DNA from 3 places in the Halomonas pelophila genome. Region 2 is predicted to be linked to each of the others. Evidence: predicted binding sites of a transcription regulator. Region 2 holds the regulator's gene; each other region holds the start of a gene.
The links. Region 2 encodes sigma-54, which starts transcription at its own class of promoters, with help from an activator protein. Its sites were predicted from a motif close to TGGCACNNNNNTTGCTNT; they were not measured.
Positions count from the first base shown of each region.

Region 1: speB (agmatinase) is a predicted target of sigma-54. The motif match lies at 1,203-1,220, and genes of this name have one in related genera.
Region 3: ABE957_RS16880 (sugar phosphorylase) is a predicted target of sigma-54. The motif match lies at 1,009-1,026, and genes of this name have one in related genera.

Region 1 covers NZ_JBEGCI010000012.1:31,930-34,153, forward strand. The annotation lists gene ABE957_RS13575 (sigma-54 interaction domain-containing protein) at 1-1,083, opposite strand, end outside; gene speB (agmatinase) at 1,257-2,207, shown strand.
Region 2 covers NZ_JBEGCI010000002.1:181,370-183,593, reverse strand. The annotation lists gene lptB (LPS export ABC transporter ATP-binding protein) at 1-144, shown strand, start outside; gene ABE957_RS02620 (RNA polymerase factor sigma-54) at 299-1,717, shown strand; gene hpf (ribosome hibernation-promoting factor, HPF/YfiA family) at 1,888-2,196, shown strand; gene ABE957_RS02610 (PTS sugar transporter subunit IIA) at 2,204-2,224, shown strand, end outside.
Region 3 covers NZ_JBEGCI010000020.1:10,831-13,054, reverse strand. The annotation lists gene ribD (bifunctional diaminohydroxyphosphoribosylaminopyrimidine deaminase/5-amino-6-(5-phosphoribosylamino)uracil reductase RibD) at 1-447, opposite strand, end outside; gene nrdR (transcriptional regulator NrdR) at 444-932, opposite strand; gene ABE957_RS16880 (sugar phosphorylase) at 1,059-2,224, shown strand, end outside.

The sequences.
Region 1 (2,224 bases), on a different contig from region 2:
CCGCCCCATCAGCTGCTGCCAGACGTCCCGCGCCATGATCTTGTCGCGGCCATAGCGGCCATTGAGGCGCTTGAGCTGACGCTCGACCAGCCCCGGGATATCCTCGCGGCGTTCGCGCAGCGGCGGCAGCGTCACCGGGATGACATTGACGCGATAGTAGAGGTCCAGGCGGAACTCCCCGGCCTCCACGCGACGCGCCAGGTCCTGGTTGGTCGCCACCACCAGGCGGAAGTCGACGCGCCGCTGGCGCGTATCGCCGAGCCGCGTGACGCTGCTGTCCTGGATGACCTTGAGCAGTTTGGCCTGCACCGCCAGGGGCAGCTCGCCGATCTCGTCGAGAAACAGCGTGCCGCCCTCGGCCTGCTCGATCAGCCCCGCCTTGCCGCCCGGCGCGGCACCGCTGAAGGCGCCGTGCCGATAGCCGAACATTTCGGACTCGAACAGGCTCTCCGGGATCGCCCCACAATTGACCTCGATGAAGGGCCCCTTCTGGCGAGGTCCCCAGCGATGCAGCTGGCGGGCGAAGGCGGTCTTGCCGACGCCGGACTCGCCGAGCATCAGCACGGCGGCATCGGTCGGCGCCACCCGCTTGAGCAGCAGCGCCACCTCGCGCATCACCTCGCTGCGCACCTCCAGGTCGTCCAGCTCGGCCTCGAAGCCGGGCTCGTCGGCGATGCCACTGCGCCGGAGATGATCGCTGAAGCGCCGCTGCAGCAGGGCATACTCCTCCTGGAGCAGCTGCAGGTCGGTCAGGTCCATGGAGCGGCTGACCACGGCGGCCAGCCGGCCATCCCGAAACACCGGATGGGCCTGGGCGATGACCCGCCGTCCGGTGCCCGTCACCTGCATCAGCTGCGCCGGCTTGCCGGTGCGGATGACCTCCAGGCTCACCGAGGGCCTGAGCACGCCCTGGGCCTCGAGGGCCTGGACGGTGGTTCGACACAAGTCCTCCCGGGACATGCCGTAGACCGCCGCCGCCGCCGGACTGACATCCCGCACGCGCCCGTCGGCGTCGACCACGAAGAAGTGATCGTGGGCGGTGTCGATGATGGTGCGCAGGATATCGCTGTCGATCTCGCCCATGCGACTCTCTCGATACAGAAATGGATCATTGATGCAGGAGTGTATCATCGCGACCGCACCGGCGATCCACTTCTGCATCAACGGCTCGGCAACGCACACAATATCAACGCGTTAGAAATTGGCACGTTTCCTGCTTAGAAATACCGGACACCCCATGCGAGACGGAGCCTTTCGTGAGCGACTTCAACCAACCCCTGGGCGGCAACGAGATGCCGCGTTTCGGCGGCCCCGCCACCATGATGCGCCTGCCCACCCAGGCGAGTGCCGCCGGCCTGGATGCCGCCTTCATCGGCGTGCCCATGGACATCGGCACCTCGAATCGCCCCGGCACCCGCCTCGGGCCGCGCCAGATCCGCGATGAGTCGCGCATGCTGCGCCCCTACAACATGGCGACCCGCGCCGCGCCCTTCGACAGCCTGCAGGTCGCCGATATCGGCGACGTGCCGATCAACACCTTCAACCTGCCCAAGAACCTCGACATCATCAGCGAGTTCTACGACAGGGTGCTCGCCGAGGACTGCGTGCCGCTGACGCTCGGCGGCGATCACACCCTGACCTGGCCGATCCTGCGCGCCATCGCCAAGAAGCACGGCCCGGTCGGGCTGATCCATATCGATGCCCACGCCGACGTCAACGAGCAGATGTTCGGCGAGGAGGTCGCCCACGGCTGTCCCTTCCGCCGCGCCCAGGAAGAGGGACTGCTCGACGCCAACCGCGTGGTGCAGATTGGCCTGCGCGGCACCGGCTACGCCGCCGACGACTTCGACTGGTGCCGCGACCAGGGCTTCCGGGTGGTCACCGCCGAGCAGTGCTGGTACACCTCGCTGGCCCCGCTGATGGCCGAGGTGCGCGAGCAGATGGGCGACGCCCCGGTCTACATCTCCTTCGACATCGATGGCCTCGATCCGTCCGTGGCGCCCGGCACCGGCACCGTCGAGATGGGTGGACTCACCGGCCAGCAGGGCCTGGAGATCGTCCGCGGCGCCTGGGGGCTCAACGTGGTCGGCGGCGACCTGGTGGAGGTCGCGCCGCCCTACGACCCCAGCGGCAACACCGCGCTGATGGGCGCCACCCTGCTCTACGAGATGCTCTGCGTGCTGCCCGGCGTGCGGCGCCGCGACTGACAGACCCGCGCCGCGGG
Region 2 (2,224 bases):
CACAACGTGCGCGAGACCCTCGACATCTGCGACACCGCCTACATCGTCGGCGACGGACGGATCATCGCCGAGGGGGATGCCGAGGCGATCCTGGCCAACCAGCGCGTCCGTGACGTCTACCTGGGCCAGGACTTCCGCCTCTGACCGCCGCCTCGATCGCAATCGACTGATATAAATGTCGTTATTCGCCGACGGCATGCCGCTTGCGCATGGCACGATTGTTGCAATTTCTTCGGTTGCACCCCCCGCGCCCAGCGGCTAGGGTGGGATTTTTCGGCACGTCGAGGGAACTCCTCTCATGGCCATGAAGGCTTCCCTGCAGCTTCGCGTCGGCACCCAGCTGACCATGACCCCCCAGCTGCAGCAGGCCATCGCCCTGCTGCAGCTCTCGACCCTGGACCTGCGCCAGGAGATCCAGCAGGCGCTGGAATCCAACCCCCTGCTGGACGTCGAGGAGGAGTTCGGCGAACAGGCGGTGAGCGAGACGCCCGACGACGACTGGGCCAGCGAGATCCCCGCCGAACTCACCACCGACAGCGACTGGTCCGACACCTACCAGGATCTGGGCGGCGCGCCCGCCGGCGGCGAGGCGCCCGACTTCGAACGCCAGGCCGCGGGCCAGAGCCTTCAGGGCCACCTGGCCTGGCAACTGGCGATGACCGACCTGGACGAGCGCCAGCTGCGCATCGCCGAGAGCCTGATCGACGCCGTCAACGGCGACGGCTACCTCACCCAGCCCCTGGAGGAGATCCGTGACGGCCTCAAGGCCCAGGGCCTCGCCGGGCTCAGGAGCCGGGAGGTCGAGCAGGTACTGCTGCGCCTCCAGCAGTTCGAGCCCACCGGGGTCTTCGCCCGGGACCTGCGCGAATGCCTGCTGCTGCAGCTCGCCACGCTGCCCGACGACACCCCGCTGCTGCCACAGGCTCGCCGCCTGGTGCGCCAGTTCCTCGAGGCGCTGGCCGGCGATGACCGCCGACTGCTCAAGCGCCGCCTCGGCCTCGATGACGACACCCTCGACACGGCCATCGGCCTGGTGCGCTCGCTGGACCCACGCCCCGGCAGCGCCTTCGGCGAGGGCGACAGCGACTACGTGATTCCCGACCTCGTCGCCCGCCACACCCGCGAGGGCTGGCAGGTGGAGCTCAATCCCGAGGCCATGCCACGCCTGCGCATCCAGCCGGACTACGCCGCGCTGATTCGTCGCGCTGACAAGAGCGCGGACAACCAGTTCCTCAAGGATCACCTGCAGGAGGCGCGCTGGCTGATGAAGAGCCTCTCCAGCCGCAACGACACCCTGCTGCGGGTGGGTCGCGAGATCATGGTGCGCCAGCTCGACTTCCTGGAGCGCGGAGAGGAGGCCATGAAGCCGCTGATCCTGGCCGATATCGCCCAGGTCGTGGAGATGCACGAATCGACCATCTCGCGGGTGACCACCCAGAAGTTCATCCACACCCCGCGCGGCATGTTCGAGCTCAAGTACTTCTTCTCCAGCCAGGTGGGTGGCGGCAGCGGCGAGGGCGACGCCCACTCCAGCACCGCCATTCGCGCGCGGATCCGCAAGCTGATCCAGGACGAACCCCCGCGCAAGCCGCTCTCGGACAGCCGGCTGGTCGCCCTGCTCGACGAGGCCGGCATCGGTGTGGCGCGGCGCACGGTCGCGAAATATCGCGAGGGGATGGGCATCCCCTCCTCCAGCGAGCGCAAGCGCCTGCGTTGAACGCCGCGAATGGCCGTCTCGACACTCCCCAATGCCGGCGTCCGATGCGGGCGCAAGCACTTGAATTGACGCCGTTCGACGAGCGTCCTGCTGCCCCCGACCGAGGGGGTATGCAGGACGGCAAAAAGGGTTACAATCGACTCACACCCCGTAAGAGCAAGGAGCGTGTCATGCAAGTCAACATCACCGGCCATCATGTGGAACTGACCGACGCACTGCGTGACTATGTGCAGGAAAAACTGACCCGCGTCGAGCGTCATTACGACAACATCACCAACGTGCAGGTCACCCTCTCCGTGGAGAAGGAACGCCAGCAGGCCGCCTGCACCCTGCATGCCGCCGGTGCCGACCTCCATGCCGAGGCCATGGAGAATGACATGTACGCCGCCATCGATGCGCTGGCCGACAAGCTCGACCGTCAGCTGGTCAAGCACAAGGAAAAGGCCCAGGCCCGCGCCCAGGGCGCCGGCGCGCGCTGACTCCATCATGACACTGGACGCCATCCTG
Region 3 (2,224 bases), on a different contig from region 2:
ACCGTGGGACATGCGCATCACGAAGCCGGAATTGAGCGCCAGCGCCTCGTCCTCCAGCACACCCACCGTCACCTCGATAGCGGCCTCGCGCAGCAGGGCGATGCCCCGGCCGGCGACCTGGGGATTGGGGTCCTGCATGGCGACGACGACCTGGGCCACTCCGGCCTCGACCAGCGCCCGGGCGCAGGGGCCGGTGCGGCCCTGATGGGAGCAAGGCTCCAGGGTCACGTAGGCGGTGGCGCCGCGGGCGGCCTCCCCCGCCGCGCGCAGGGCGTGGACCTCGGCGTGGGGCTCGCCGGCCCGCTCGTGCCAGCCCTCGCCGACCACCCGCTCCTCCTTGACCAGCACGCAGCCCACCCGGGGGTTAGGGTCGGTGGTGTAGCGGCCGCGCTCGGCGAGCTTCAGGGCGCGGGCCATCCAGGTCTCGGGCAGGGTCGCGGCGCTCATCCGCGTCCTCCGGCGGGGTCGTCGGGGAAGCCGGGCTCCTGGGCGAGGCGGTCGATCTCGGCGCGGAACTCGTCGATGTCCTGGAAGCGGCGGTAGACCGAGGCGAAGCGGATGTAGGCGACCTGGTCGAGGCGCTTGAGAGCCTGCATGACCTCCTCGCCGATGTCCCGGGCGTGGATCTCGCGCTCGCCGCGGGCCCGCAGGTGCTGGCGGATGCGCTCCACCGCCGCCTCGATCGACTCGGCGCTCACCGGGCGCTTCTCCAGGGCGCGCAGCATGCCGGCGCGCAGCTTGGCCTCGTCGAACACCTCGCGGATGCCGTCGGACTTGATCACCCGCGGCATCACCAGCTCGGCGGTCTCGTAGGTGGTGAAGCGCTCGCCGCAGGCCGCGCACTGCCGACGCCGCCGAACCTGATCACCCTCGGCCACCAGGCGGGAATCGGTCACGCGCGTATCGTTGGCGCCACAGAAGGGGCAATGCATAGGGGGTAACCCGACGTCGAAAAGAGGCTGTCGCGGCATTGTAACGGTTCACGGGCAGAGCGCCCAGCGGCGTGGCTGGCACGGCTGCTGCAAGGCACTGGTATCCCCAGGCCAACGGAGGCCACCATGTCCCAGCCCCGCTCGCTCGCCCGCCCCCTGGACGAGGCGGGCTTCATGGCCCGCGCCCGCGACCATCTCGGCGTCCTCTACGGGCCGCGCCGCGAGGAGGTACTGCGCCGCCTGCTGACGCTGCTCTCGCACCATCGCGGTGCCCTGCCCCCTCGGCGGTTCGAGGCCGCCGCGCCCTTATGGAGCGAGCGCGACCAGTGGCTGATCGGCTACGGCGACAGCCTGGTCGACGGCGACGCCCCGCCCCTGGCGGTGCTGCTGGCCTTTCTCGAGGCGCGCCTGCCCGAGACCTTCAGCGGCGTGCACGTGCTGCCCTTCTTCCCCTGGAGCAGCGACGACGGCTTCTCGGTGATCCACTACCGGGAAGTCGACCCGGCGCTGGGCGACTGGGCCGACATCCGCCGGCTGGCCGAGCGGGGCGACCTGATCGTCGACCTGGTGCTCAACCACGTCTCCCGGGAGTCGCTGTGGTTCGTCGACTACCTGAGCGGCAGCCTGCCGGGGCGCGACTACTTCATCGAGATGGCCCCGGACACCGACCTCTCCGCCGTCGTCCGGCCGCGCAGCAGCCCGCTGCTGGTGCCGGTGCCCACTCGTCGCGGCACCCGCCACCTGTGGGCGACCTTCTCCGAGGACCAGATCGATCTGAACTTCGCCAACCCCGACGTGTTGCTGGAGTTCATCGGCATCCTGCTCTTCTACCTGGAGCAGGGCGCGCGGGTCATCCGCCTGGACGCCATCGCCTTCCTGTGGAAGATCCCCGGTACCTCCTGCCTCCACCTGCCCGAGACCCACGAGGTAGTGCGGCTGCTGCGCGCCGTGGTCGACCACCTGGCGCCGGGCACGCTGCTGCTCACCGAGACCAACGTGCCCCACCGGGAGAACCTCAGCTACTTTGGTCTGCAACGCCTTTCAGGCGGAGGTCTGGATCGTCTCTCGGACGGGGAGAACGAGGCGCCGGCGACGCCGGACGAGGCCCACCTGGTCTACCAGTTCCCGCTGCCGCCGCTGCTGCTGCATACCCTGACCAGCGGCGAGGCGGCGACCCTGGCCGACTGGCTCGGGAGCCTGCCCGACCTGCCGCCGGGCTGCAGCTACGTCAACTTCACCGCCAGCCACGACGGCATCGGGGTGCGGCCGCTGGAGGGCTGGTTGCCGCACCA